3 regions of the Azospirillum formosense genome follow, and region 1 is predicted to be linked to each of the others. Evidence: predicted binding sites of a transcription regulator. Region 1 holds the regulator's gene; each other region holds the start of a gene.
What was found. The regulator PhoB, encoded in region 1, activates phosphate uptake and scavenging genes when phosphate is short. The targets are predictions, from matches to a motif close to TNTCATAAAACTGTCA.
Positions count from the first base shown of each region.

Region 1 (9,704 bases):
CGCCCGTCTGGCCGAGGCCATCGCCCGGCATTTCAACCCGCCTTCCACCCCCGCCCCCCAGGAGACCATTCCGTGAGCGCAACGGCATCCGCCATTCCCGTTCCCATCGTCCGGCTCGCCCACGCCGCGGGGCTGGACCTGCCGGCCTACGCGACCGAACACGCGGCCGGCATGGACCTGCTGGCCGCGCTGGCGGAGCCGGTCGTCCTGGAGCCGGGCCGCCGCGCGCTGATCCCCACGGGCGTCGCCTTCGCCCTGCCCGACGGCTACGAGGCGCAGGTGCGCCCGCGCTCCGGCCTGGCGCTGAAGCACGGGGTCACGGTGCTGAACAGCCCGGGCACCATCGACGCCGACTACCGCGGCGAGGTCGGGGTGATCCTGATCAACCACGGCGACCAGCCCTTCACGGTGGAGCGCGGCCAGCGCATCGCCCAGCTCGTGATCGCCCGCTACGAGCGCGCCGCCTGGGCCGAGTCGGCGGCGCTGCCCGACAGCGCCCGCGGCACCGGGGGCTTCGGCTCCACCGGCCAGTTCGCCCCGCCCTCTCCCGCGCAGGAGTCGCACTGATGCTCCGCATTTCCAAGAAGCTGATGTTCGCGATCGAGGCGGTGCTGGACATCGCCTACAACGCTGGCACCGAACCCGTGCAGTCCGGCGAGATCACCCGCCGCCAGGGCATTCCCAAGCGCTATCTGGAGCAGGTTCTCCAGCAGCTCGTCCGCGACGGCGTCCTGGCCGGCGTGCGCGGGCCGCGCGGCGGCTACCGGCTGGCCCGCGAGCGCCGGCGGATCACGCTGGGCGAGATCGTGAAGGTCGTCCGCTCCATGGAGACCGCGACCGACCCCATCGAGGAGCCGGCCGGCTCCATCCTGGGGCACAAGGTGGTGCGCCCGCTGTGGAACGAGCTTCAGGAGGAATGCATGAAGAAGCTCGACGACATCACCATCGAGGATCTCTGCCTGCGCGCCCGCACCGCCGGCGTCGAGAGCGAGACCGAAGACCGCATCGATTTTACGATTTGATCCCACCCGGAAAACGGTTAAATTCTACACATGCTGTAGAAAGTGGGAAAATACCACACACCGGAGGAGTGAAAAATGCCGGGTTCCGAGTTTCGCGGTAAGATCTACGACAGCATTCTCGACACCGTCGGCGCCACGCCGCTGGTGCGGGTCAAGCGGCTGGCCGAGGAGGCCGGGGTCAAGGCCCAGATCGTCGGCAAGCTGGAGTTCTTCAACCCGCTGGCCAGCGTGAAGGACCGCATCGGCTTCGCCATGATCGACGCGGCGGAGCGCGCCGGCGCCATCGAGCCGGGCCGCACCACCCTGGTCGAGCCGACCTCGGGCAACACCGGCATCGCGCTGGCCTTCGTCGCCGCGGCCAAGGGCTACCGCCTGATCCTGACCATGCCGGAGAGCATGTCGGTCGAGCGGCGCAAGATGCTGAAGCTGCTGGGCGCCGAACTGGTGCTGACCCCGGCGGCGGAGGGCATGAAGGGCGCCATCCGCCGGGCCGACGAGATCGTCGCCACCGACCCGAACGCCTACATGCTCCAGCAGTTCAAGAACGGCGCCAACCCGGAGATCCACCGCAACACCACGGCGGAGGAGATCTGGAAGGACACCGACGGCAAGGCCGACTTCCTGATTTCCGGCGTCGGCACCGGCGGCACGCTGACCGGCGTGTCGGAGGTCCTGAAGGCTCGCAAGCCCGGCTTCCGCACCATCGCGGTGGAGCCGGAGGACAGCCCCGTCCTGTCCGGCGGCATGCCCGGCCCGCACAAGATCCAGGGCATCGGCGCCGGTTTCGTGCCGGACGTCCTGAAGAAGGACCTGATCGACGAGGTCGTCCGCATCTCCAACCAGCGCGCCTTCGAGACGGCCCGCAAGGTGGCGAAGCTGGAAGGCATCCCGGTCGGCATCTCCTCGGGCGCGGCGCTGGCCGCGGCGCTGGAGATCGGTTCCCGCCCGGAGAACGAGGGCAAGCTGATCGTCGTGATCCTGCCGTCCTTCGCCGAGCGCTATCTCTCCACCGCCCTGTTCGAAGGGCTGGAGTAAGCCGGGTCGCCTCCTCCTGCGCCCGCTCACGGGCGTGGGAGGGCTCTCCGATGCTCCGCCTCCCGTTGCTCCGTCCTGCGCAACCGGGCGGCGAATATTGCATCGTCGCGCATCCTGTTGTAGAGTGGGCCGCTGTGGAGTGGAATGCATCCGGTCTTTGTGCCCGCCCCTGGAATCGGGCGGCGGTTTGACAAAAAGATTGGATTTTATTAATCTAGCCTGTCGGCGCCGGGAGTTTCGGCCGGCGCGGCTCCGCCGTTGCGGGCGACGGTCCGGCTTGCGGCAGGGCCGCCCGACGAGGCGGAGCTGACGGCACAGGACCAGCGGGGGGGAGGCCACCATGGGCGTCGCGATTCCGAATGCCTCGACGATGAACTGGTTCCAGTTCCGCGGCATCACCAACGAATTGGACTCCAACCTCGCGTCCACCGACTACCGCCAGTTCACGGTGTCGAAAACCGGCGAATTCAATTTCAAGATCGCCGACATCAACACCAACATCAAGATCGTCGACCAGAACAACAAGGTCGTCGCCGAGGCGAAGGCGAAGAACGAGGCGGCGGAAACCAGCGCGAAGCTCGGCCCCGGCACCTACACCGCGGTGATCTCGCAGGCCGTCCGCGGGGTGAACGAGCGCGAATACACGCTCGACATCACCGAACGCCAGAACATCATGATGGTGGGGACCGGTGCCCAGATGAAGGGCATCGCCCGCGCCGTCGTCGGCAACGACAGCGGCGTCCAGAAGCACACGCTGACCGTCGCCCAGGGCGGCGAGTTCGTCGGCAACATGTCCCTGCCCTACACGCGCTGGGCCCTCATGAGCAAGGAGGGCAAGGTCGTGGCCTCCGGCGACACGATGGACCCGACGAAATCGGGCGAGGACATGCTGAAGAAGCCCAGCTTCAAGATCGACCCCGGCCAGTACGAGCTCGTGATCGTCCCGCCGAAGAACGTGGTCGGCGAGATCCCTTATCAGCTGAACTTCATCCAGAAGGTCGCCAAGACGCCCGAGTCGACCGAGGAACGCCCGTTCGACAAGATCATGCGGGAGCGCGAGGCGCGGCTGAAGCAGTGGGCGGCGGAGGACGCGAACAAGGCGTCCAGCACCTCGAAGAGCACCCCCTACAAGATGAGCCTGCTCGCCTGACGCCGCCGGAGGCGAGGCCCTGAGCGAGGGGACTTGCGCGGCATGGGGCGTTCCGCGCTATTCTGCGGCACCATGGATTTCACCGACACCCAGCTTCACCGCTATTCCCGCCACATCATCCTGCCGGAGGTCGGCGGCGTCGGGCAGGAGGCGCTGCTGCGCGCCCGCGTCCTGGTCGTCGGGGCCGGCGGGCTGGGCGCGCCGCTGCTGCTCTACCTCGCCGCGGCGGGGGTGGGCACCATCGGCGTCATCGACGACGACACGGTGGACCTGTCCAACCTGCAACGGCAGATCATCCACGACGAGTCGTCGCTCGGCGTTCCGAAGGTGGAGAGCGCCGCCGCCCGCATCCGCGCGCTGAACCCCGACGTGGCGGTGGAGGTTCACAAGACCCGGCTGACGAAGGACAACGCGCTGGACCTGATCGGGCGCTACGACATCGTGGCCGACGGGTCGGACAATTTCGCCACGCGCTTCCTGCTGAACGACGCCTGCTTCTTTGCGAAGAAGACGCTGGTGTCGGCGGCGATCCTGCGCTTCGACGGGCAGGTCTCGACCTTCAAGGCGCATCTCGGCGACCCGCACCCCTGCTACCGCTGCCTGTTCCCGGAACCGCCGCCGCGCGGTCTGGTGCCGTCCTGCTCCGAGGGCGGCGTTCTGGGAGCGCTGGCCGGCTTCGTCGGCTCGCTCCAGACGACGGAGGTTCTGAAGGAGATCATGGGCATCGGCGAGGGCCTCTCGGGCAGCCTGATGATGCTGGACACGCTGCACGCCTCCTTCCAGCGCATCACGGTGCGCCGCGATCCGGACTGCCCCTTGTGCGGCACCCACCCGACCATCCACGACCTGTCCGCCCACTGAGCGGCGCTTGGGAGAGTCCTGACCCATGGAAGGTCCTGAAAGCCTGTCCATCGTCCTGTTCGCGGGCGGCTTCGACCGGGTTCACTACGCCCTGGTGATGGCCAGCGCGGCGGCGGCGACCAACCGCAAGGTCACGCTGTTCTTCACCGGCCGCGCGCTCAACACGCTGTTGGCCGCGGATGCCGACGGTGTGCCGGGCTGGCACCGGCTGGACCCCGCCGACGACGGCAGCCGCCCGGCGGAACGCGACGCCGCCTTCACCGCCAACGGGCTGGCCGGCTTCGAGGAACTGCTGGAGGCCTGCGTGATGCTCAAGGTCACGGTCATGGCCTGCGAGATGGGGCTGCGCGCGCTCGGCCTGCCCGCCGGCACCCCGCTGCGCCCGGACGTGCCGGTGAAGACCGGCGGCGTCGTCACCTTCCTGAACGACGCGCCGAAGACCGGCGCGATCCTGTTCGTGTGAGCGCGATGACCGACGACCACAGCCCGGTGGACCACGGCCCGGCGGACCACAGCCTGGTGATCGAGCACGCGAACCGCTTCGAGGCGATCGCCGCGGAGGGCTTCGAGGGCCGGCCCTACCGGGACGCGCTGGCCCATCTGGCGCAGCATGTCACGGCGCATCCCGATCTCGCCCCGCGGGTGGCGCACGCCCTGCGCGTGATGATCGGCTTCATCGAGGACAGCGACCCGGCGAAGCGCTTCGGCCCGAAGGTGGCGATTTTGCGCGAGGCGGTGGGGCTGCTGGAGGGGTAGCTTTCGCAACGCACACCTGGCCCCCACCCTTCCCACGCTTGCGCGTGAGCCCCTTCCCTCCCCCGCTTCGCAGGAGAGGGACAATCAGTCCCCTCCCCTGCGAAGCGGGGGAGGGTTAGGGAGGGGGCAAGGCCGGCGCTTGGCGCATTTCGCTCAGATGGACTTGCTGTCCAGCGCGTAGCCGGCCGAGCGGACGGTGCGGATCAGGTCCATCTCCGTCTCCTCGTTCATCGCCTTGCGCAGACGGCGGATGTGCACGTCGACGGTGCGCGGCTCGACATAGACGTCATGGCCCCACACCACGTCGAGAAGCTGCTCGCGCGAGAAGACGCGGCCGGGATGCTGCATGAAATGGCGCAGCAGGCGGAACTCGGTCGGCCCCAGATGCACGTCGCGCCCATTCCGGCGCACCCGGTGGGCGGCCAGATCCATGGTCACGTCGGCGAACTGCAGCGTCTCGTCGGTCATGCCGGGGGCCGACCGGCGCAGCACGGCGCGCATGCGGGCGACCAGCTCGGTCGGGGAGAAGGGCTTGGTGATGTAGTCGTCGGCGCCGGAATTCAGGCCGCGCACGCGGTCCGCCTCCTCGCCGCGGGCGGTCAGCATGATGATCGGGATGTCGCGCATCTTGCTGTTGCGGCGCATCTGGCGGCAGACCTCCAGCCCCGACATCAGCGGCAGCATCCAGTCGAGCAGGACGATGTTCGGCGTCTGCTCCCCGGCCAGCAGAAGCGCTTCCTCGCCGTCGGTGGCGGCGTTCACGCGGAAGCCTTCCTTCTCCAGATTGTACTTCAGCAGCGTCACGATGTCGGCTTCGTCCTCGACGATGAGAACGAGCGGCTTCAGCGCCGAATTCATGCTTGTCCCGCTCCCACTGCGCGTCTCGCCGTCACGCGGCATGTCCCGCTCCATCGTTATCCGGGCCGCCGTCCCGCGGCAATCCCCGTTCCACCGCGTCCGTCGCCGCCATGGCGAGCCCTTCCGGCTCGACCACGGCGAAGCTGCTGCCGTCGTTCTTCGGGCGCGCGGCGCGCAGCGTCGTTCCGACCACCAGGTAATGGATGGTCTCGGCGATGTTGGTGGCGTGGTCGCCGATCCGCTCCAGGTTCTTCGCCATGAACAGCAGGTGCGTGCAGGGCGTGATGTTGCGCGGGTCCTCCATCATGTAGGTCAGGACCTCGCGGAACAGGCTGGTGTAGAGGTCGTCCAGCTCCTCGTCGCGTTCCCAGGCGGCGATGGCGCGCTGGACGTCGCGCTCGATGTAGGCGTCCAGCACGTCCTTCATGATCGACTCGACCAGCCGCCCCATGCGCGGGATGGCCACCGCCGGGCGCACCACCGGCACCTGGGCCAGCGCCAGCGAGCGCTTGGCGATGTTGGAGGCGTAGTCGCCGATCCGCTCCAGGTCCGAGGCGATCTTCAGCGCCGACACGATCTCGCGCAGGTCCTGGGCCAGCGGCTGGCGCAGGGCGAGCAGGCGCACGGCCTCGGCATCGATGTCGCGCTCGTAGGCGTCGATGCGCTGGTCGGCCTGCATGACCTGGGCGGCCAGTGCGACGTCGCGGCGGGCCACCGCCTTCACGGCGGCGTCCACCTGCGCTTCGGCGACGCCGCCCATCTGGGTGATCAGGTTGGACAGGCGTTCAAGTTCGTGCGCGAAGGAACGCACGATGTGTTCGTTGCTCATGCTTCACGTCCTTCGCAGAGGAGGAGTCGCGGCGGTGCCCAGAATGAGGCCGGGGATCCGAGGACGGCGATCAGCCGTAGCGGCCGGTGATGTAGCCCTGGGTGCGCTCGTCCCGCGGGTTGGTGAAGATTTCCTCCGTGTCGTCGCACTCCACCATGTCGCCCAGATGGAAGAAGGCGGTCTTCTGGGAGACGCGGGCCGCCTGCTGCATGTTGTGGGTGACGATGACGATCGTGTAGTTCTCGCGCAGCTCGTCGATCAGCTCCTCGATGTGGGCGGTCGCGATGGGGTCGAGCGCCGAGCAGGGCTCGTCCATCAGGATCACCTCGGGGCTGACGGCGATGGCGCGGGCGATGCACAGGCGCTGCTGCTGGCCGCCGGACAGGCCGGTGCCCGGCTCGCGCAGGCGGTCCTTCACCTCGTTCCACAGGCCGGCGCGCTGCAGCGAGGTCTGGACGATCTCGTCCATCTCGTCGCGGTGGCTGGCGATGCCGTGGATGCGCGGGCCGTAGGCGATGTTGTCGTAGATCGACTTCGGGAAGGGGTTGGGCTTCTGGAAGACCATGCCGACGCGGGCGCGGAGCTGCACGGCGTCGATGTTCCGGCCGTAGACGTCCTCGCCGTCGAGCGCGATCAGCCCCTCGACGCGGCAGTTCTCGATGGTGTCGTTCATGCGGTTCAGGCAGCGCAGGAACGTCGACTTGCCGCAGCCGGACGGGCCGATCAGCGCCATCACGCGGTTTTCCTGGATCTCCAGGTTGATGCCCTTGAGCGCCTGCTTGGCCCCGTAGAACACCTTGACGTCGCGGGCGACCATCTTGGTGCCGTGGATGCCGGCGGCGGGACGCGACGCCATGGCCGTGGCCGGGATGTGGGTCTGGACGCTCATGGGATTACCAACGCCTCTCGAATTTCTTGCGCAGGAAGACGGCCAGGCCGTTCATCAGGATGAGGAAGGCGAGCAGGATCATGATCGCCGCGGAGGTGCGCTCCGTGAAGGCCCGCTCGGGGCTGTCCGCCCACATGTAGATCTGCACCGGGATCGCCGTGGCGCTGTGGGTGAAGCTGTTCGGGATGTCGACGATGAAGGCGACCATGCCGATCATCAGCAGCGGCGCCGTCTCGCCCAGCGCGCGGGCCATGCCGATGATGGTGCCGGTCAGGATGCCCGGCAGGGCCAGCGGCAGGACATGGTGCGTCACCGTCTGCAGCGGCGAGGCGCCGACGCCCAGAGCCGCCTCGCGGATCGACGGCGGCACCGCCTTCAGCGCGACGCGCGAGGCGATGATGATGACCGGCAGGGTCATCAGCGCCATCACCAGGCCGCCGACCAGCGGCGCGGAGCGCGGCAGCCCGAAGAAGCCGAGGAACACCGCGAGGCCGAGCAGGCCGAAGATGATCGACGGCACCGCGGCGAGGTTGTTGATGTTCACCTCGATCAGGTCGGTCCAGCGGTTCTTCGGCGCGAACTCCTCCAGATAGACCGCGGCGGCGATGCCGATGGGCACCGACAGCAGCATGGTCACCACAAGCGTCAGGGCGGAGCCGACGACGGCGCCCAGGATGCCCGCCTGCTCCGGCTCGCGGCTGTCGCCGGCGGTGAACAGGGTGGTGTTGAAGGTGCTGCGGATCGAGCCGTTGGCGACCAGCGCGTCGATGGCGGCGATCTTGACGTCGTTCAGCCGGCGCTCGCTCTCCGGCACGTCGCGCCGGATGAAGCCCTTCATGAACTGGTCGATCTCGTCGTCGGCGCGGACCCAGACCGTCTGCGTGGTGCCGATGAGCGACGGGTTGGCGTTGACCATCGCCTCCAGCTCGTACGGCGCGCCGGACGACAGCAGGTCGTTCAGCGAGCGGCGGGTGGCGCGGTCGGTGGCCGCCGGGACCTGGGCGTAGAGCGCCTGCCGGAGAAGGGCGGTGTAGTTCCGCTCCTCGACCTGCTGCTTGTCCAGCGTCACCTCCAGCCGGATCTGCGCCTGCCAGAAGGCGGTGTAGCCCTTGCTGACGATGGAGCCGAGCAGAACCACCAGCATCAGCGTGGCGATCCCCACGGCGACCATCCCGGCGATCCGGAAGCGGCGCTCCGCGGCGTAGCGGCGGCGCAGCCGGGCGGAGAACTCCTCGCTCTGGTAGCGCGACTTGGTGACGGCGACCGACATGGCCCGCGTATCCTGTTCCACGAGGTCAGTCATATTTCTCTCGATACTTCTGGACCACCCGGAGGGCGACCATGTTGAGGGTGAGGGTCACGACGAACAGGACGAGGCCCAGCCCGAAAGCCGACAGCGTCTTGGGGCTGTCGAACTCCTGGTCGCCGACCAGGAGCGTGGCGATCTGCGTCGTCACCGTGGTCACGGCGTCCAGCGGGTTGGCGGTCAGGTTGGCGGTGAGGCCGGCGGCCATGGTGACGATCATCGTCTCGCCGATGGCGCGGCTGACCGCCAGCATGATGGCGGCGACGATGCCCGGCAGGGCGGCGGGCAGCACGACCAGCCGGATCGTCTCCGACTTGGTGGCGCCCAGCCCGTAGGAACCGTCGCGCAAGGATTGCGGCACCGCGTTGATGACGTCGTCCGACAGCGAGCTGACGAAGGGGATGATCATCACGCCCATCACGAAGCCGGCGGCCAGCGCCGATTCCGAGCTGACGCTCAGCCCCAGGCTGTTGCCCACGTCGCGGACGAAGGGCGCCATGGTCAGGGCGGCGAAGAAGCCGTAGACCACGGTCGGGATGCCGGCCAGCACCTCCAGGATCGGCTTCAGCCAGGTGCGCAGGCCCGGGCTGGCGTATTCCGACATGAAGATGGCCGCCATCAGCCCGACCGGAACCGCCACCGCCATGGCGATGCCGGTGATCAGCAGCGTGCCGGCGAACAGCGGGATCGCGCCGAAGGAGCCGCTGGAGCCCACCTGGTCGGCGCGCATGGCCATCTGCGGGCTCCAGTGCGTCCCGAACAGGAACTCCAGCGGGTTGACCACCGCGAAGAAGCGGATCGCCTCGAACAGAAGCGACAGCACGATGCCGATGGTGGTCAGGATGGCGACCAGCGAGCAGATCACCAGCGCGATGTTGACCGTGCGCTCCACCCGGTTGCGGGCGCGCAGGTCGGGGTCGATCCGGCCGCGGGCGTAGAGCAGGCCGCCGATGGCGACGCAGCAGCCGATGACCAGCAGGCTCCAGTCGCCGAGCGCG
Region 1 covers NZ_CP159402.1:30,775-40,478, reverse strand. Annotated here, with positions in the region: gene coaBC (bifunctional phosphopantothenoylcysteine decarboxylase/phosphopantothenate--cysteine ligase CoaBC) at 1-76, shown strand, start outside; gene dut (dUTP diphosphatase) at 73-567, shown strand; gene ABVN73_RS00190 (Rrf2 family transcriptional regulator) at 567-1,022, shown strand; gene cysK (cysteine synthase A) at 1,098-2,057, shown strand; gene ABVN73_RS00180 (hypothetical protein) at 2,398-3,207, shown strand; gene moeB (molybdopterin-synthase adenylyltransferase MoeB) at 3,280-4,068, shown strand; gene ABVN73_RS00170 (DsrE family protein) at 4,094-4,531, shown strand; gene ABVN73_RS00165 (hypothetical protein) at 4,537-4,824, shown strand; gene phoB (phosphate regulon transcriptional regulator PhoB) at 4,978-5,682, opposite strand; gene phoU (phosphate signaling complex protein PhoU) at 5,714-6,511, opposite strand; gene pstB (phosphate ABC transporter ATP-binding protein PstB) at 6,582-7,367, opposite strand; gene pstA (phosphate ABC transporter permease PstA) at 7,405-8,670, opposite strand; gene pstC (phosphate ABC transporter permease subunit PstC) at 8,696-9,704, opposite strand, start outside.

Region 2 (9,704 bases), 860 kb from region 1:
TTGCCTTCCGGCAGCGGCTCCTTGGTGGTGTGGTGGAGCCAGGAATGCCATTCCGGCGGCACCTTGGAGGCATCCGGCTCGCCGGCATAGATCACCCAGCGGCGTTCCTTGACGCCGGCGATCGCGCTCGGGGCGCGGTAATAGGTGTTGCCGAAGCGGTCGGTGCCGACCTTGTTGCCCCGGCGCCAGGTGACAAACCGGATGTGGATGTTCGCCATCCAGGTGATCAGGGAGATCTTCTCGCTCATCGTCGCTCGCGGTCGGTAAGCCATTCGGCCGGACGGGCTGGCCGGTTAAACGCGGGCGGCACTATGACACCCCCGGCCACGCACGTCCACTGACTCCGCAACGTCTTTTCCCGCCTGACGGATTTGCCGTCAGGCGATGCGCCGGTCGGTCAGCAGCAGGCGCAGCGCGAAGCCCAGGAACAGCACCCCCGCCACACCGTCCAGCACCGCCCGCACCCGCGCGCTCGACAGCGCGCGCCGCGCGGCCCCGGCGCTGAGCGCCGCAACCCCCAGCAGGTAGAGGCCGCCGATGACGCCGAGGATCGCGCCGAGCAGGAAGATCTGCAGCGCCACGTGCCCGAGCGACGGTGCGACGAATTGCGGCACGAAGGCGAGGTAGAACAGGATGACCTTCGGGTTCAGCAGGTTGGTCAGCAGCGCCTGGAGGAAGACGCGGTGCGCCGGAGCCGACTCGGGCTTGGCCGCGGCCTCCGTCGCCTCGCCGCGGCGGCCGAAGCCGCTGCGCAGGGCGCTCCACAGCGCGCGCCCGCCGATCCAGCCCAGATAGGCGCCGCCGGCGTAGCGCAGCACGTCGAACAGGGCCGGCGAGGCGGCGACCAGCGCCGAGATGCCGGCGGCGGCGAGCAGCGCGTGGATCAGGTTGCCCAGCGTGATGCCGGCGGTGGCGACCACCCCGGCGTTGCGCCCGTCCATCACGCTGCGCGACAGGACGAGCAGGGAATCCGGTCCCGGCGCCAGCGTCAGGACCAGCGCCGCGACGAGGTAGAGCTGAAGCAGATGCGGGTCGAGCGGCAGGGCCATGGGACTTTCTCCGTCAGTCGGGCCAGCGCCGGTGCAGCCAGAGCCATTCGGCGGGGCGCTCGCGAATCCATTGCTCCAACAGGGCGTTCAGGCGCTCCATCAAAATCCGCACATCAGCGTTGCGGTCGCCGGTGTTCGGCGGCTCCACCGGCGGCAGGACGGTGACGCGGAAGCGTGCGCCGTCCAGGCGCTCGGTCCGCGCCGGCACCAGCGGAATGCCCAGCCGCAGGGCGAGCTGCGCCGCCGCCGGGGCGGTCATGGCGTCACGCCCGAAGAAGGGGACGGGCATGCCGTCGTTCAGCTTCTGGTCGATCAGCATGCCGACATGGCCGCCCTTGGTCAGCACGCGGATCAGCGTGCGGGCGCCGTCCGACCCCTTGGGGATGTGCGTGCCGGAGGCGGCGCCGCGCAGCTCGGTCAGCAGGGCGCCGACATAGGGGTTGTTGGGGGCGCGGTAGACCAGCGCCAGCTCAACCCCCATCTTTCGCGAGGTGACGGACTGCACCTCCCAGTTGGCGAAATGGCCGGAGACGAGGATGCCGGCCTTGCCGTCCTCGCGCAGCGCGTCGATGTGCCCCGCCCCGATCACTTCGGTGCGCCCGCCGGGTCCGTGTTCGCCGATGGCGTCGAGGTGCGGGTACTCGGCGATGACGCGGCCCAGATTGTCCCACATGCCGAGGATGATCGCGTCGATCTCGGCGCGGGACTTCTCGGGAAAGGCGCGCTCCAGGTTGCGGCGGGCGGTGCGGGTGCCGCGCAGGCGCGGGCCGACGGTCCGCCCGATCCAGCCGCCGAGCGCCGAGGCGCGGTCCACCGGAAGGGCGCGGAACAGGCCGCAGACGCCATGGACGAGGACGGCCTCCAGCGGGTAGGCGACCCGGCGGGTCAGCCAGGACGCCAGGGGGCCGCGCGGCTTAGCCATTGGGAACTCCAGTCGGAAGCGCGGTCAGAAGGGGGGCGAGCAGGCGGTCGAGGGCGGCGGGGTCCCGCCAGACGGCGCGCACCGGCACCGCCCGGACCAGGGCGCGCAGGGGCTCCGGCAGGCGGACGGCGTCCTTCACCGTGGTGACCGGCAGGGCGCCCAACGCGTTGGCGCGGTCGACCAGGGCCATCACCTCCTCGGGGCGGTAGGGATGGTGGTCGGCGAAGGCGGTGCGCTCCACCACGCGGGCGCCCAGCGCCTCCAGCGTCGCGAAGAATTTCTCGGGCCGCCCGATGCCGGCGAAGGCGAGGACCGTCTGTCCGGCCAGCGCACGGGCGCTCTCCACCGGCTCCAGCCGGGCGTGCAGGACGGGCAGGGCGCCGGCCACCCGGCGCTCCACCCCGGCGCGGTCCTCGCCCAGCAGCACGACGGCGTCGGCGCGGGCCAGGCCGCGCTCCACCGGTTCGCGCAGGGGGCCGGCGGGGACGAGGTGGCCGTTGCCGAAGCCCACCCCCCCGTCGACCACGATCAGCGACAGGTCCTTGGCGAGGCCGGGATTCTGGAAGCCGTCGTCCATCACCAGAACGCCGGCGCCGGCGGCGACCGCCGCCCGCGCCCCGGCGGCGCGGTCGCGCGCCACCCAGCAGGGGCCATGGGCGGCCAGCAGCAGCGCCTCGTCGCCCACCGCGGCCGAGTCGTGGATGCCGAGATCGACGGCCAGCGGGCCACGCTCGCGCCCGCCGTGGCCGCGGGTGAGGAAGGCGGGGGCGACGCCGCGGGCGCGCAGGGCCTCGGCCACGGCGATGCAGACCGGCGTCTTGCCGGCGCCGCCCGCCACCAGATTGCCGATGCAGAGGACCGGGCGCCCGGCCCGCTCCGGCTGCCCCGCCGCCATGCGCAGCCGCCCGGCCAACCCGTAGAGCGCTCCCAGCGGGGCGAGCGACCAGCCCAGCGCCGCGCCGGCCACCCCGCCGGACCCGTACCAGAAGCCGGGAGTCCTCATGCCGCGGGCCGGACGCTGCCGACGCCCAGGACAGGGGTGAGCGCGGCCAGCGCGCGGTCGACGATCCGCCGGTTGCCCTCGGTCACCGCCGTCGCGGCGGCGGCGATGCGGGCGCGCGCCGCGTCGTCGGCCAGCAGGCGCCCGACCGCGTCGGGCAGAGCCTCCGCCCCGGCCACCGGCAGGGCGCCCCCGGCGGCTTCCAGCTGGCGGGTGATCTCCGCGAAGTTCCACATGTGCGGGCCATAGAGGACCGCGCAGCCGAGCAGGGCCGGCTCCACCGGATTCTGGCCGCCGTGCGGCACGAAGGAACCGCCCATGCAGACCACCGGGGCCAGCCGGTAGAACAGCCCCGTCTCGCCCATCGTGTCGGCGATGTGAACGGCGTCGGCGGCGGCGGGCAGGGCGCCCTCGCCGCGGCGCGAGACGCTCAGGCCGCGCCCGCGCAGCGACGCCGCGATGTCGGGGCCGCGGTGGGCGTGGCGGGGGATGAGCAGGGTCAGCAGGCCGGGCAGGCGCTCGGCCAGCGCGTCATGCACCGCGGCGGCCAGCTCGTCTTCGCCGGGATGGGTGCTGGCGAGCAGCCAGACGGGCCGCCCGGCGCAGGCCGCGCGCAGGGCCGCCAGGGCCGAGGGATCGGCGGGCGGCGGCTCGGCGGAGAATTTCAGGTTGCCGACGCTGACGACGCCCCGGGCGCCGAGACGGCGCAGCCGGTCGGCATCCTCCTCCGACTGGGCCAGCGTGACTTGGAAGGTGGAGAGCAGCGGTGTGATCAGGCCCGACGCGCAGCGCCAACGGTTGAAGGAGCGTTCCGACATGCGGGCGTTGACCAGTGCGGCCGGAATGCCGCGCGCCCGAACGGCGCCGAGCAGGTTCGGCCAGATCTCCGATTCCGTCCACAGCACCAGATCGGGGCGCCAATGGTCGAGGAAACGGTCCACCGCCGCGGGCAGGTCCACCGGCACATACTGGTGAAAGGCGCGCTCCGGCAGGCGGCGGGCCATCAGCTCCGCCGAGGTGACCGTGCCGGTGGTCATCAGGACCGTCAGGTCCGGCGCCTCGGCGAGCAGCCGGTCGATGAGGACGAGGACGGAGTTGGCCTCGCCCACGCTGGCCGCGTGAATCCAGGCGAGCCGTCCGGGAGGCCGCGGCCGCGCGGCCGTGCCGAACCGCTCCCCCCGGCGGGCGGAGTCCTCCTTGCCGGCGGCCAGCCGCCGGTCGAGATACAGACGAACCGCCGGCCCGGCGAGGGTCGTCAGGCCGCGGTAGAGTGACTGAAGCATGCGGGTCGAAGCGCCATCCGACAAAACCAACGCGGCCAGGTGTCCCGGCCGCGGTCCCCACCACTTTAGCATGGGGGCCTGTGGCAGAGGTAAGGCTTTGCGTTGGCGCCGACCGGAAGGCTGATGACCGGATGGGGTTTGTTCGCATACCAGGGTATGACGATTTTACGACCTGTTATGATAATTTTGAAGCAATCCGATGCCATCCTCATGGCGTAGAAACGTTGGAAGCTTCAAGGATGGCGGGCAATGCGCCGGCCTCCAACATTTCAGGGTGATAACATCATGGCGGGCGTACAGGAACGTGACGGCCAGGAAAACCGGCTCCGGGCCTTCAACATCACCGAAGCGGACATCGCGCGTCTGCGCGCCAACCGGGACTTCGCGCAGCACCGTCTGCCCGTGCTGTTGGAACAATGGCACAGCGCCTTCGCGGCTTGGCCGGAAATCCGTGACGCCCTGACCCTGCCGGACGTGCACGCCGCGCGTGTGGCCCATTGGACCCGCGTGGTCTCCGGCGACCTCGGGCCGGGCTTCCTGGAATCCGCCCATCGTCTGGCCAAGGCCTTCTACGACCACGGTGTGCCGGGCTATGCGGTCGCCATCTGCCATCACACCGTGTCCAGCGGCATCGTCCGCGAACTGGGTCTCGACGCGGCGGACGGGCGCGGATCGCTGTTCGGATCGAGAAAGGCGGCGGAGCGGGCGGCCCTGCGCGACACGCTGGGGCGCGTCGCTTGGCTCGATCTGGAGGTCCTGCTGGAGACCTACGCGGCGGCGGAGCAGGAGAGCAAGCGCGCCATCCTGAGCCAGGTCGCCGACAGCCTGGAAGGCAGCGTCCGCGGCATCGCCGACAACACGGTGGCCGCGTCGGACGAGATGAAGGGCAACGCCCAGCGGATGGCGCAGATCGCCTCCTCCACCAACCGGCAGTCGCTCGCCGTCGCCGCCGCCGCCGAGCAGGCGTCCGCCAACGTGCAGACGGTCGCCGCCGCGTCGGAACAGCTCACCAGCTCGATCGCCGAGATCAGCCGGCAGGTTGCCCAGTCGTCGCAGATCGCCCGTGGCGCGGTGGCCGAGGCGGAGCGGACCAACACCACGGTCAACGGGCTGGTCGACGCCGCGCAGAAGATCGGCGCGGTGCTCCAACTCATCAACAGCATCGCCGGCCAGACCAACCTGCTGGCGCTGAACGCCACCATCGAGGCGGCCCGCGCCGGCGAGGCCGGAAAGGGCTTCGCCGTGGTGGCGCAGGAGGTCAAGAACCTAGCCAACCAGACGGCCAAGGCGACCGAGGACATCTCCGCCCAGATCGCCAGCATCCAGGAGGTGGCGCGGGGCTCCGCCGAAGCGCTGAGCGGCATCGGGGCCACCATCGGCAGCATCAACGACATCGTCATCACCGTCTCCGCCGCGGTGGAGCAGCAGACCGCCGCCACCCAGGAGATCGTCCGCAACGTCCAGGAGGCCGCCCGCGGAACCCGCAGCGTGACCGACACCATCAAGGCGGTGACCAGCGGGGCCGCCGAGACCGGCAGCCTGGCCGAGGAGGTCCTGGGAGCCGCCGGCAACCTCCACCGCGAGTCCGACCGCCTGCGCGAGAGCGTCGACCTGTTCATGCAGCGCATCCGCGCGGCGTGATCGGATGGGACCGGACCGGCCGCGCGCCGGTTCGGAGTCCGGTTCAGGCGAAGGGGCGCAGGTTCGCCAGGAACTGCTCGGCGGAGCGCCGCCAGGAAAAGTTCAGGGCGTAATCCCGGCACCGCTCCGGCGGGATGGTCAGGGCGCGTTCGACGGCCGCCTTCAGGTCCTCGTCGAGGCAACCGGCGCCGGAGCCGTCGACCACGTCCAGGGGGCCGGGCACCGGGTAGGCCGCAACCGGCAGCCCCGAGGCCAGCGCCTCCAGCAGGACCAGACCGAAGGTGTCGGTGCGCGACGGGAAGACGAAGACGTCCGCCGCCGCGTAATGCCGGGCCAGCTCCTCGCCATGACGGGCGCCGGCCCAATGGACCTCCGGGTATCTCTGCTGAAGCTCCGCGCGGGCCGGGCCGTCGCCGACCACCACCTTGCTCCCCGGCAGGTCAAGCCGGAGGAAGTCCTCCAGGTTTTTCTCCACCGCCACGCGCCCGACATACAGGGCGATGGGCCGGGGCAGCGCCAGGAAGCCCTTGGCGCGCGGGCGGAACAGCGCGGTGTCCACGCCGCGGGTCCAGCGTCTTATGTTGGTGAATCCGCGGGCGGCGAGGTCTCTCTCGATCGACGGCGTCGCCACCATCACCGCCGCGGACGGCCTGTGGAAGCGGCGCACCACCGCGTAGCTGAGCGCCAGCGGCACGGGCGCCCGGTCGCGCAGGTATTCCGGGAAGCGGGTGTGGTAGGCGGTGGTGAAGGGCCTGCCGCGGCCGAGGCAATAGCGCCGGGCGGCGAAGCCCAGCGGCCCTTCGGTCGCGATGTGGATGCAATCGGGGCGCAGCGCGTCGATCATCGCGGCCAGCCGCCGCCCCGCGCCCAGCGCCAGCCGGATTTCCGGATAGGTGGGCATGGGCACGGTGCGGAAGCGGTCGGGGCCGATCACCTCCACCCGGTGGCCCATGACCTCCAACTCCGCGCGGACGGTGCCGATCGTGCGCACCACGCCGTTGACCTGGGGCAGCCAGGCGTCGGAGACGATCAGGATGTTCACGCCGCAACCGATTCCTTGGACGCCTTCTCCTTCACCTTTTCCTTGGTCGGCTCCTTCTCCTTGGCCGGGATGCGGGCGGGCAGCGTCGTCGCGGTGCGCCGGCGGATGTCCGCCGCCCAATCGATGATCTCCAGCCGGCCGCAGGGGTGCTCGACCAAGGCGGTGCAGGACTCGACCCAGTCGCCGTCGTTGCAATAGAGGATTCCTTCCATGTCGCGGATTTCCGCGGTGTGGATGTGGCCGCAGACGACCCCGTCCACCTTGCGGCGCCGGGCCTCGTCGCCCAGCGCGGTCTCGTAGTTGCCGATGAACTCGACCGCCGTCTTCGTCTTGTGCTTGAGGAAGGCGGACAGCGACCAGTAGGGGAAGCCCAGCTTGCGGCGGACCCAGTTGAACAGCGTGTTGGCCTGGAGCAGGACCACGTAGGCGTTGTCGCCGACGAAGGCCAGCCAGCGCGCGTACTTCACGACCACGTCGAAGCGGTCCCCGTGGGTGACCAGGAGCCGCCGGCCGTCGGCGGTGACGTGGATCATCTCCTCGACCACCTGGACGCCGCCGAACTGCAGGCCGGTGTAGTCGCGGGCGGCCTCGTCGTGGTTGCCGGGAATGTAATAGACCTGCACGCCCTTGCGCGCCCGGCGCAGGATCTTCTGCACCACGTCGTTGTGCGCCTGCGGCCAGTACCAAGTCTTGCGCAGCCGCCAGCCGTCCACGATGTCGCCGACGAGATAGAGATGGTCGGACTCGTTGTGCTTCAGGAAATCGAGAAGATACTCCGCCTTGCATCCCCGCGTTCCCAGGTGGACGTCGGAGATCCAGATGCTGCGGTACTGCTTGACGTCGCGTGATGCGCTCATGCCCCGCTCCATCGCCGTTTTGGCAAGGGTTTGTTGAAACGTTTCCCGTATATCGGCGCGCCATTGCCTTGACAATGATTTCGGATGTTCGCATCTCTTCAATTAGGTGATTTTGATCAGACTTCTTTTCATTGAAACAAAGGCGAAAAATGACTTTATCAAAACTGAAACAGGATGGTCATATTGGGGCTGGTGTGGCTGACGCGGCCGAATCGGTGCCTGAGGCGTCCGGGCCGGCCGCGGCGCCTCGGCGGCGTCTTCTGGTCATCCACAACCCGGTGGCCGGCGCCCGTCGGGCGCGCCGTCTGGGTGCGGTGCTGGAACTGCTGGAGCAGCGCCACGGAGCGGTGGTGACGCTTCAGGCCACCGGCGGGCGGGGCGACGCGGAGGCGATGGCCCGCGCGGTGGCGCCCGGCGCCTTCGACGCGGTGGTCGCCGCGGGTGGCGACGGCACCATCAACGAGGTGGTCAACGGGCTGGGCGCGCGCGGTGGCGGGAGTGCGGCGATTCCCTTGGGCGTCGTGCCGCTGGGCACCGCCAACGTGCTGGCTCATGAGCTGGGCCTCCCCCTGGACGCGGAGGGCACGGCGCGGGTGCTGGCGGAGGGGCGGCCGCTGCCGGTGCATCTGGGTGTGGCGAATGGCCGCGCCTTCGCCATGATGGCCGGCGCCGGCCTCGACGCCCGCGTGGTCGAGCGGGTGGACCCGCGGCTGAAGCGGCTGATCGGCAAGGGGGCCTACGCGGTGGAAACGCTGGCCCGGATCGCCGCGGGCGGTGGAGGCCCCTACCGTGTGGCGGTGGACGGCGCGGAGCCGGTGGAGGTCGCCTCCGTCATCGTCGCCAAGGGGCACTTCTACGGGGGGCGGTTCGTTTGCGCGCCCGGCGCGCGGCTGACCGATCCGCGGCTGCACGTCTGCCTGTTCCCGCGGATGGGGCGGGGGAACGCCTTGCGCTACCTCTGGGGCGTGACCGCCGGGCGACTGCCGCGCTTTCCCGACTACCGCATCCTGCCCGCCCGCCGGGTGGTGGTCGAGGGACCGGCGGGGGAGCCCGTGCAGGGCGACGGCGACGTGATCGCCCGTCTGCCGGTGGAGATCGCGCTGGCGCCGTGGATCCTGCCGGTGCTGGCGGGCTGAAGAGTGTTTTAAGAGTCCATTAAGGGGTCTCTGGGGAAAATTACTTGGGAACATTCAATAATTACTTAGACATCTAAGGATTTAAGGCCCGCCGCCCAGGCGGGGCCGAAAGGGGGAAGCCATGTCCGCGTCGATCAACGCCCTGTTCTCGGCCACGGCGGCCAGCGCCACCGCGACCGCCGCCAAATGGACGCCCGCCGGGGGCGCCGCCGAGGCGGAGGGGACCTGGAAGGCGGCCTCCGACGCCGGGTCCTCGGCGGGCGCTTCCGCCCTGGCCGCCTTGAAAGGCGGGGACAGCGTGGAACTCAGCGGGTTGGCCAAGTCGCTGACCGGCGTTGCGGGAAAGGTCTTCGCGTCCATCGGCTCCAAGGGCCGCGCGATGCTGGAAGACTTCGTCAAGACCGGCAAGATGACCGAGAAGGACGTGGCGCTGGGGCTGCGCCAAATGGCGACCAACGCCGTGAAGGAGCGCTACGTGAAGGAGCGGCCCCAGGACGAGGAGGACAAGGCCTGGGCGGAGAAGTCGGCGTTGGCCAGCAACGCCTTCAAGACCAAGACGGAGCGGATGGACAAGGCGCTGTCGGCCTTCAACGAGGTGCGGACCGCCGCTTACACCGCCTTCGAGAAGGACCAAGACGCCGCGGCGTTCCAGGCGGCGATGGCTCCCGCCAACGAACGCTTCAAGGCGGAGACGGCGGACATCGAGCGGGAGATGAAGGAAGCCATGGGCGGCGACCTGCTCAAGGTCGAGGGCAAGACCTTTGTGAACATGCG
Region 2 covers NZ_CP159402.1:1,927,804-1,937,507, reverse strand. Annotated here, with positions in the region: gene ABVN73_RS09255 (NADH:ubiquinone oxidoreductase subunit NDUFA12) at 1-248, opposite strand, end outside; gene ABVN73_RS09250 (LysE family transporter) at 378-1,049, opposite strand; gene ABVN73_RS09245 (lipid A biosynthesis lauroyl acyltransferase) at 1,063-1,971, opposite strand; gene lpxK (tetraacyldisaccharide 4'-kinase) at 1,964-2,974, opposite strand; gene ABVN73_RS09235 (3-deoxy-D-manno-octulosonic acid transferase) at 2,971-4,254, opposite strand; gene ABVN73_RS09230 (globin-coupled sensor protein) at 4,540-5,895, shown strand; gene ABVN73_RS09225 (glycosyltransferase family 1 protein) at 5,939-6,937, opposite strand; gene ABVN73_RS09220 (UDP-2,3-diacylglucosamine diphosphatase) at 6,934-7,794, opposite strand; gene ABVN73_RS09215 (diacylglycerol kinase family protein) at 7,989-8,930, shown strand; gene ABVN73_RS09210 (hypothetical protein) at 9,052-9,704, shown strand, end outside.
Region 2: the regulator PhoB is predicted to act here: its motif matches at 7,949-7,964, upstream of ABVN73_RS09215 (diacylglycerol kinase family protein).

Region 3 (9,704 bases), on a different replicon from region 1:
GCGGGTCGCGCGCCGCCTGCCGGATGAACTGCACCACCACGTCGAAGCTCTCGTACGGGTGGTGGACGACGATGTCCTTGTCGCGGATGGCCGCGAAGCAGTCGCCGCCGAAGTCGCGGATGCGCTCCGGGAAGCGGGCGTTGAAGGGGCGGAAGACCAGATCGGGCCGCTCGTCGACGATCAGCTGCCGGGTGTCCGACAGGCCGATCAGCCCGTCGAGGATGAACACGTCGTCGTTCGACACGCGCAGTTCGTGGCGCAGGAACTCGCGCAGGTCGGCGGCCATGCCGGCGTCGGTGGCCAGCCGGATGACGCTGCCGCGGCGGCGGCGCTTCAGCGCGCTTTCGAAGGTGCGGACCAGATCCTCCGCCTCCTCCTCGATCTCCATCTCGCTGTCGCGCAGCACGCGGAAGACGCCGTGCGCCTTCACCTGGAACGGCGGGAACAGCCGGTCGATGAACAGCATCACCAGCTTCTCCAGCTGGATGAAGCGGATCTCCGAGCCCGGCAGGCGGATGAAGCGGTCGAGCTGCGCCGGCAGCGGCACCAGCGCGTCGAGGTGCCGCCCCTTCACCGGCTCGTGCAGCTGCAGCGCCAGCGAGAAGCCCAGGTTGGGCAGGAAGGGGAACGGGTGCGCCGGGTCCACGGCGATGGGGGTCAGGATGGGGAAGATGTCGTCGAGGAACTTGGCCTCCAGCCAGTCCTTCTCGCCGTCGGTCAGGTCCTCGGCGCCGACCACCATGATGCCGGCCTCGCGCAGGTCCTGCTTCAGGCTGCGCCACATGGTCTGCTGCGCGTTCATCAGCTCGACGATGCGCTGGTTCACCGCGGTGAGCTGCTGGGCCGGGGTCAGGTTCTCGGCGCTGGGGGTCTTCACCCCCGCGGCCACCTGCCCCTTCAGGCCGGCGACGCGGACCATGTAGAATTCGTCGAGGTTGCTGGACGAAATCGACAGGAACCTCAGCCGCTCCAGAAGCGGGTGATTCGGGTTGGACGCCTCATCCAGGACGCGCTGGTTGAAGGCCAGCCACGACAGTTCGCGATTGATGAAGCGCTCCGGCGCGTCCGCTTCGATGCAGGTCGCTTCCAGGTCCTGAAGTTCGGTCACAGCAGCCTCGGGCTTTTGCGTGATGGGTGGTGCCGCTACAGTCCGGTCGGGCCGAACCGCCCCGCCGCGGTCGACGGGCCAAGCAACCTACCCCAACTACGTTACGGTTTTGGGTCAGACAGCATAATACCGCCGCCACGATAATACCGCTGCGAAAACAGTCGCACCCCCGGCGCATTCCGGCGGGCGCCGATTCGGACAGGAAGGGACTCCCGCGATGAAGACGCTCTATCTCATGCGCCACGGCAAGTCGGCGTGGGACGATCCCTCCCTGGACGATCACGACCGCCCGCTGGCGCCGCGGGGCAGGAAGGCGGCCCGGCTGGTCGGCCACGAACTGAAGGAGCGCGGCGCGCGCATCGGGCTGGTGCTGTGCTCCACCGCCCGGCGCGCGGCGGACACCGCCGACCGGCTGCTGGAGGTGATGGACGCGCCGGACATACCGGTGGAGCGCGAGCGCGGCCTCTACCTGTGCGGGGCGCGCGTCCTTCTGGAGCGGCTGCGCGACGCGCCCGACTCCGCGTCGTCCCTGATGCTGGTCGCCCACAACCCGGACCTCCACGACCTCGCCCGCGACCTGACCGGACGCGGCGACGAGCGGCATCGGGAAGCGCTGGCGGAGAAGTTCCCGACCGGCGCCTGCGCCGTTCTGCTGTTCGAAGCGACCCGCTGGGCCGACCTGGACAGCGGGGCGGGACGGCTGGCCGATTTCATCCTGCCGCGGAAACTCTCTTAACGCCCTTTTGCCAAATGGGGTATTTCAACCCCGAACCGAGCAGGCCCGGAACCGAGCAGGAGTCGCCCCCGTGTCTTCCGCGCCCCAGAACACCGTCCCCACCGGCGCACCCGCCGCGGTGTCCGCCGTGCGCGAGGTGGAGATGAAGCTCCACCTCGACCCGCGCGATCTGTCCCGCGTTGCGGACCTGCCCGCGCTGAAGGAAGCGGCGGAGGGCGCCCCGACCGTCCGCGACCTGCGCACCGTCTATTACGACACGCCGGACCGCCGCCTGTTCCTGGGGGGCGTGGCCCTGCGGGTGCGGCAGGACGGCGACCGCTTCGTGCAGACGCTGAAGACGATCAACGCCGCCACCCCCGGCGATTCGGCCGCGGTGGCCATCCGCAAGAAGTGGGACTGGATCATCCCCACGGCCGCCCCCGACATGACGCCCCTCGACGCCGAGGGCGTGGCCGCGCTGGTGCCGGAGGACGCGCGGGCGGCGCTGGTTCCGCAATTCACGACGGACTTCCGGCGCACCACCCTGCTCGTCCGCCCGGACGCCCTGACCTCCATCGAGGTGGCGGTGGACGACGGCCAGATCACCGCCGGCAACGCCTGCGCCCGGATCAGCGAGGTCGAGCTGGAGCTGAAGTCGGGGCGCATCGGGCGCCTGTTCGACCTCGCGCTGGCGCTCCAGCGCCGCGTCCCGGTCCGCATCGGAACGGAAAGCAAGGCGGAGATCGGCGACCGTCTGGTCACCGGGCGCCTGCCCGCTCCCGTCCTGCCGGAACCGCTGGGCCTGACCCCGGTCACCACGGTGGCCGAGGCCTACCGCCACATCGTCCGCCACGGTCTGCGGCTGCTGCTCGCCAACGAGGCCTGCGCGCTGGCCGGGGGAGACGTGGAGGGGCTTCACCAGATGCGCGTCGCGCTGCGCCGCCTGCGCACCGCCATCCGCCTGTTCCGTCCCCTGGCCGGGATGCCGGACGCCTGCCGCGCCGGGAACGACATCCGCTGGTTCTCCCGCCAGCTCGGCCCGGCGCGCGATTGGGACGTGCTGCTGTCCCAGGGCATCGCGCCCTTCGCGGCGACGGAGAAGGCCCCCGCCGACGCGCTCGCCGCGCTGACCGCCGCGGTGCGCGAGGCCCGGCGCGGGCCGGCGCTGGCCGCGGTGGAGGCCATCCAGTCGCCCCGCTGCACCGGGCTGATCCTGGCGCTCGGCGCCTGGCTGGAGGAGGGCGCGTGGCAGTCCGGCGCCGCACCGGCGGTCCGCGCCCAGCTCGACCGCCCGATGGCCGAGCTGTCCGGTCCCTGGCTGGCCGCCCAGCACGCCAAGGCCCTGAAGGCGGGAACCCTGAAGGCGGGCCGTGAGCTGGAGAAGGCCGACGCCGCGGCGCGCGACCGGCTGCGCCGCCGCCTGCGCAAGCTGCGCTATACGGCGGAGTTCTTCCGCGGCCTCTACGCTGAAACCGCAACGGTGCCCTTCATCGCGGCGCTCGATGCCCTGCTGGGCACGCTGGATGCCGAGCACGACGCCGCCGTGGCGGGCGATCTTCTGCACCGCCTGTCGGCGGACCGGCCGGAGCAGCGGCCCGCCGCCGAGGCGACCACGCGCTGGCTCGCCAAGCAGGCCGACAAGCGCCGCAAGGCGCTGCCGGGGCTGTGGAAGGCGTATCGCGACGGGCCGGTGTTCTGGTGACGGCGTGACGTTGTCCCCTCCCTAACCCTCCGCCGCTACGCAGACCTGCGTGGACGGCACACCCCTGGATGGCGGTCGCTCACGCGGCCATCGAGACGCCCGCGACCGCGTTGCGCAGCCACTGGTACGCGGGATCGCCGCCGCGCCGTTCGTGCCAAACCTGGACGAAGGGAAAGGGCGGTATCGGAAACGGCGGCTCGAAGACGACAACGGCCGGATCATGCTCATGGAGCGCAAGGGCCTTCCGGGCCACGGTCAGAACGAGGTCCGTCCCTTGGATCAAGCGCGGCGCATTTCCCCAATGCGGCAGCGTGACAGCGATGCGGCGCGCGCGGCCGATGGCGTGCAAGGCCGTGTCGATCTCGGTGCTTGCGTGGTCCTTCATCGCAACGAGAACGTGCGGCCGGGCAAGGTAGGCGTCGATATCCAGACGGCCCTGCCCTCCCAGCCTCTCCCGGTCCGCAAGGCAAGCGAAATGCTCGATGGAAAGCTGCTCCACCTCGATCCGTTCAGGAAGATCGGGAAACACGCCCACCGCCAGATCGCAATCCCCGTCCAGAACCTGCCGAAGCATCGTTTCCCGGCTCGATTGGGTTATGACCAGGTCGATCCCCGGCGCTTCGAGGCGAATCCTTTTCAACAGACCGGGAAGGACGACAGCGGAGCCGTAATCCGACATCGCCAGGCGAAACGTCCGCTTTTCCTTGGCCGGGTCGAAGCCTCCCGGCCCCAGGACCTCCCGCAGCTGTCGCAGGGCTTCGGTCAGCGCCGGAGCGATTTCAAGCGCCCTCGTGCTCAGAACCAGTTGCCCGTCGCGGCGTATCAACAGGGGATCGTCGAACAGATGCCGCAAACGGGCGAGCGCGTGGCTGACCGCTGGCTGACTCATGTTCAGTCGGGATGCTGTGCGCGACACATGCCGCTCGGCAAGCAGAGCATCGAGGATCACCAGAAGGTTGAGGTCGATGCCACGAAGAGTATTCGTATCATGCATATATAAGATATCGCATAAGAATTTCCATCGATGAAGCGAATGCGGCATCCGGTGACGCATGGAGGATCAACCATGCAAACCAATGCTCTGCTTCTCATCCTCGCCGCGGTCATCACTGGTGCGGTTGTGCCGTTCCAGGCCGGGGCCAACGCCGTCCTGGGACGGACGCTCGGTCATCCCCTGTGGGGAACGGTCGTATCCCTTTGCGTCAGCTTCGCCTGCATCCTGCCCGTTCTGGCGTTGGCGAGGGTGGAGGCGCCGACCCTCTCGTCTCTGGCGCACGCCCCCCGCTGGGTGTGGATCGGCGGTGTTGTCGGCGTCGCCTATATCACCGGCGCGCTCATGCTGGCGCCGAAACTCGGAGCCGCCGGCTTCATCACGGCGGCCATCGCCGGGCAGATGCTGGCGTCGATCGTCATCGACCACTGGGGCCTTGTCGGCCTCCCTCGCAAGCCGGTCCCGCTGACCCGTCTTGCCGGTCTTGGCCTGATCTTTCTCGGGCTGGTCGTGATGCAGCTTCAGGCGTTCGGCGTGAAGCCGCCCGCCGGTTCATGACGCACGACGCTCCCGCCGACATCTCCAGGACGATCATCCATGAAACTGCTTCATATCGACTCCAGCATTCTCGGTGAGCAATCGGTGAGCCGCATGCTGTCCAGAGCCGTCGTCCGACGGTTGAAGGAACACAATCCAGCGGTCGACATCGTCCATCGCGATCTGGTCGCTGTTCCCGTTCCGCATCTGACCGGCGATCATCTGGCGGCTTCCCCGGTCGTGATGGAGGACATCGCGCTTGGCGAAAAGGTTTTGGACGAGTTCATCACCGCCGATGTCGTCGTCATCGGCGTTGCGTTTTACAACCTGACCATTTCCAGCCAGCTCAAAACCTGGATCGACCGGATTGTCATTGCGGGGAAGACGTTCCGCTACACGGAGAACGGCTCGGAAGGACTGGCGCATGACAAGCGGGTGATCCTTGCGATGGCGCGGGGCGGTCAATATCGACCGGGCACGTCCCTGGCGTCGTCCGAACACGCCGAATCCTACCTTCGGTCGTTGTTCGCGTTCATCGGCGTGACGAGGCTCGATGTGATCGTCGCGGAAGGTCTAGCCATCAGCGAAGCGCACCGGGAAAGCGGCATGCAGACCGCGTTCGAGGCCATAGCGGCCCTCGATCCATGTTGCGATTTCTAGCGGGCGCTTCGCCAGGCCCTGTCTGACGGCCCCAGACGGTGGTCAGACAGGACCCGACGGAATCACAACCTGCCGTCTACAGCGTCCCCGCGTAGGCGCCGCCGTCCATCAGGACGTTCTGGCCGGTCATGAAGCCGGCGTGGGCGGAGCAGAGGAAGGCGCAGGCCGCGCCGAACTCCGCCGGATCGCCGAAGCGGCCGGACGGGTTGCCGGCGCGGCGGAGGTCCATCTCCTCGTCCAGGCTGCGGTTGTTGGCCTTGGCCCCGCCTTCCATGGTGGCGCGCAGGCGGTCGGTCTCGAAGGGGCCGGGCAGCAGGTTGTTGATCGTCACGTTGTGGCGCACGGTCTGGCGCGACAGCCCGGCGACGAAGCCGGTCAGCCCGGCCCGCGCCCCGTTGGACAGGCCGAGGATTGGGATCGGCGCCTTCACCGCCGCCGAGGTGACGTTGACGATCCGCCCGAAGCGGCGGCCGATCATGCCGTCCACCGTCGCCTTGATGAGGAAGATCGGGGCCAGCATGTTGGCCTCGACGGCGCGGACCCAGTCGTCGCGGTCCCAGTCGCGGAAATCGCCCGGCGGCGGGCCGCCCGCGTTGTTGACCAGGATGTCCGGCTCCGGACAGGCGGCCAGCGCGGCGGCGCGCCCCTCCTCCGTCGCGATGTCGCCGACGGCGGTTGTCACGGTGGCGCCGGTCTCCTTGCGGATCTCCTCCGCGGCGGCCTCCAGCAGGTCGCGGCCACGGGCGGTGATGGTGACCGCCACCCCTTCGCGCGCCAGCGCCAGCGCGCAGGCCTTACCCAGTCCCTTGCTGGCTGCGCACACGATGGCGCGGCGTCCGGCGATTCCCAGATCCATCCTCGTCTCCTCCCCTCCCGGCCTCCAGACCGGCCAGCACCTCGCGGGCCAGCGGCACGGTCAGGGGACGGTGCGCGGCCAGCGACGCGCGGTCAAGCGCCGCGACCACCCGCCCCGCCGCCTCCAGCGACCGCTCCATCCGGGTCAGCAGGTAGGTGATCAGGTCCATGCCCGGCCGCAGCTGCCGGTCGGCGAACAGCTTGACCAGCACGGCGGCGAGCAGCGCGTCGTCCGGCGCCTCCACCCCCACCGCCGGGGCCGCCTTGATGCGGGAGCGCAGGTCGGCCAGCTTCATCCGCCAGCGCGACGGCGGGCGGCGCGACAGCAGGAGCAGATGCCCGCCCGAGTCGCGGGCGAGGTTGTAGAGGTGGAACAGCGCCTCCTCGCGCGCCGGGGCGCCGGCCACGCGGTCCGCGTCCTCCACCACCACGGCGTTGGCGCGGGCCAGCAGCGCGTGCGGGTCGATCTGGTCCAGAGCATCGCCCATGGCGATGGGAGCGTGGCTGCGCGCCCGCCAGACATGCCCCAGATGGGTCTTGCCGCAACCGTCCGGCCCGTACAGCGTCAGGGCCGGCGCCGGCCAGGACGGCCAGCGGTCGAGCCATGCCACCGCCTCGGCGTTGCTGGGCGCCACGAGGAAATCCTCGCAGCCCATGGCGGCGCGGTGTCCGAGGTCGAGCGGGATCTGGGCCGCTAATGTCATGGGGCAGCGGTCATAGGACAGGGGTCATGAGGCGGGGATCATCAGGAGGGGGTACCGCGGTAGTAGGGGCTCTCAAGATAGCGCCCCAACGCGAAGCGTGTCAGCACCCCGATCACCGCCGCCACCGGAACCGCCAGCAACACGCCGACAAAACCGAACAGCGACCCGCCGGCCAGCAGGGCGAAGATCACCCAGACCGCGTGCAGCCCGACCTTCTCGCCCACCAGCTTGGGCGTCAGGACGTTGCCCTCCACCGCCTGCCCGAACAGGAAAATCGCGATGACGATGGCGACTCGCCACGGGTCGTCGAACTGCAGCAGGGCCAGCCCGGTGCTCGACACGAATCCGAACAGAGAGCCGACATAGGGGATGAAGGACAAAAGCCCCGCCATCAGCCCGATCACCAGCCCGAAGTCCAGCCCGGCCAGCGACAGCGCCACCGCGTAGAACACGCCCAGCACGAGGCAGACCAGCGCCTGCCCGCGGACGAAACCGGCCAGCGTCTCGTCGACCTCGCGGGCCTGTTCGCGGATGGTCGCGGCGTGGTGCAGAGGCAGCCAGCCGTTCACCTTGGCGACCAGGATGTCCCAGTCGCGCATCAGGTAGAAGGCGACGATCGGCGTGATGAACATCACCGACAGCACGTCGAACAGCGCCAGCCCGCTCGACAGGATGTGCTTCAGCACCCGGCCGACCCAGCCGACGACGTCCCCGGCGTAGTTGCCGGCGGCGCCGCGCAGCCGCTCCACGTCCTCCGGCGACAGGCGGTGCACCAGCCGGTCGAGCATCGGCATCAGCCGGTCCCGCGCCGCGTTGGCGTAGTTGGGAAGCACCTCGATCAGGTGGGACACCTGCGACTGCACCAGCGGCAGCAGCAGAAGGCCCATCAGCACCAGAACCAGGACGAAGGACAGCAGCACCAGCGTCGTCGCCAGCCAGCGCGGCAGGCGCCAGCGCTCGACCCGGTCGACCACCGGGTCCAGCAGATAGGCGACGGCCAGCCCGACCACGAAGGGCAGCAGCATGCCCGACAGCAGCCACAGCGCCAGAACGAACAGGCCAAGCCCGATCAGCCAGAAGCGGATCTGCTTGCCCGCCGTCACGGCACCCCTCCGTGCCGGCTGAACAGGAGGCCGCCGCGGTAGACGTAGGCCAGCCCCGACAGCACCGTCGTCGCGGCACAGGCCCAGATCAGCAGCGGCACCAGCTCCCGCCCGAACAGGTGGAAGTCGGGCAGCCCCAGCCCCGCCGGGGCCAGCACCGCCGCCGCCAGGGACAGCTGCACCGCCGTGTTGATCTTGCTGACGTAGAGCGGCTGCATGGCCAGCGACTCCTTCAGCGTGTAGAGCAGCATCACCCCGCCGATGATCATCAGGTCGCGGAACACCACCAGGATGACCAGCCACAGCGGCAGCACGCCGATGTGGCCCAGCGAGACGTAGACGCTGACCAGCAGCGCCTTGTCGGCGATCGGGTCGAGATAGGCGCCCAGCACGGTGCGGGCGCGGAACATGCGGGCCACGGCCCCGTCCACGGCGTCGGACACCCCCGCCCCGACGAACAGCCAGAAGGCGACCCCCAACTCCCCGGCCAGGATGAAATAGACGGCGACCGGCACCACCAGGATGCGGCCGAAGGTGATGATGTTCGGAATGCTCACCGCGGTGCCTTCTGCCGTTGTCCTACTGCCGCCGTCCCCGTAAGGGCCGGACCCGGCCCGTGTGTAACGCCGGGAAGCCCTCCGCCGTCACGCCCTCCGCCGTCACCAGCCCCGCCATCATGGGCGCGCCGTCCCGGTGGCCGGCAGCGTGCCCAGGATGCGCGGCGGCGCCCCCGGCGCTGTCTGCGGCGCGCCGACCGGGGCCGGCGTCACGCCGGGATAGGCCGACGGCACGGCGGTGGCCGGCGGGAAGGCGGACGGAGCCGCCGGGACGGGCGCCGGAGAAACGGCGGCGGGTTGCGCCAGAGACGACGCCCCGGCGCCCTTCGCCAGCACCTGGAGCTGCCATTCCGGCGCGGGTGCGGCCGGCGGAACCGGCTGGCCCGGAGCGGGGACCGGCACCGGCGCCGCGACCGCCCCAGTGCGGGCCAGGCCGAGGTCGCGGCGGGCCAGCGCCTGGCGCAGCCGCTCCACGTCGCCGCGGTGGGTCAGCGCCACCAGCGCCTCGTAGCGGCTGATCGACAGCACGTCGGTGCGGGTGACGGCGTTGACCATGCCCAGCCGCTTGCGCGTCTCCACCCAATCGTTGAGGCTGGCCAGCGGCACGCGCACCAGCGTCGACTGCTCCGGCCCGCTCGCCACGGTGTTGTCGCGGCGGTAGGATTCGTCGATGGCGGCCGACACGAAGGTCGTCGCGCGGGTCAGGAAGTCGCCGGCGCGGTCGGCCATGTCGGCCTTCACGTTGACCGTCTGCTGGTCCCGCGCGCCGTCG
Region 3 covers NZ_CP159403.1:499,785-509,488, reverse strand. Annotated here, with positions in the region: gene ABVN73_RS15445 (RNA degradosome polyphosphate kinase) at 1-1,108, opposite strand, end outside; gene ABVN73_RS15440 (histidine phosphatase family protein) at 1,326-1,844, shown strand; gene ABVN73_RS15435 (CHAD domain-containing protein) at 1,915-3,525, shown strand; gene ABVN73_RS15430 (LysR substrate-binding domain-containing protein) at 3,605-4,519, opposite strand; gene ABVN73_RS15425 (DMT family transporter) at 4,592-5,074, shown strand; gene ABVN73_RS15420 (NAD(P)H-dependent oxidoreductase) at 5,114-5,713, shown strand; gene ABVN73_RS15415 (SDR family oxidoreductase) at 5,790-6,569, opposite strand; gene ABVN73_RS15410 (DnaA/Hda family protein) at 6,508-7,272, opposite strand; gene ABVN73_RS15405 (AI-2E family transporter) at 7,314-8,375, opposite strand; gene ABVN73_RS15400 (CDP-alcohol phosphatidyltransferase family protein) at 8,372-8,932, opposite strand; gene ABVN73_RS15395 (DUF2066 domain-containing protein) at 9,050-9,704, opposite strand, start outside.
Region 3: the regulator PhoB is predicted to act here: its motif matches at 1,210-1,225, upstream of ABVN73_RS15445 (RNA degradosome polyphosphate kinase).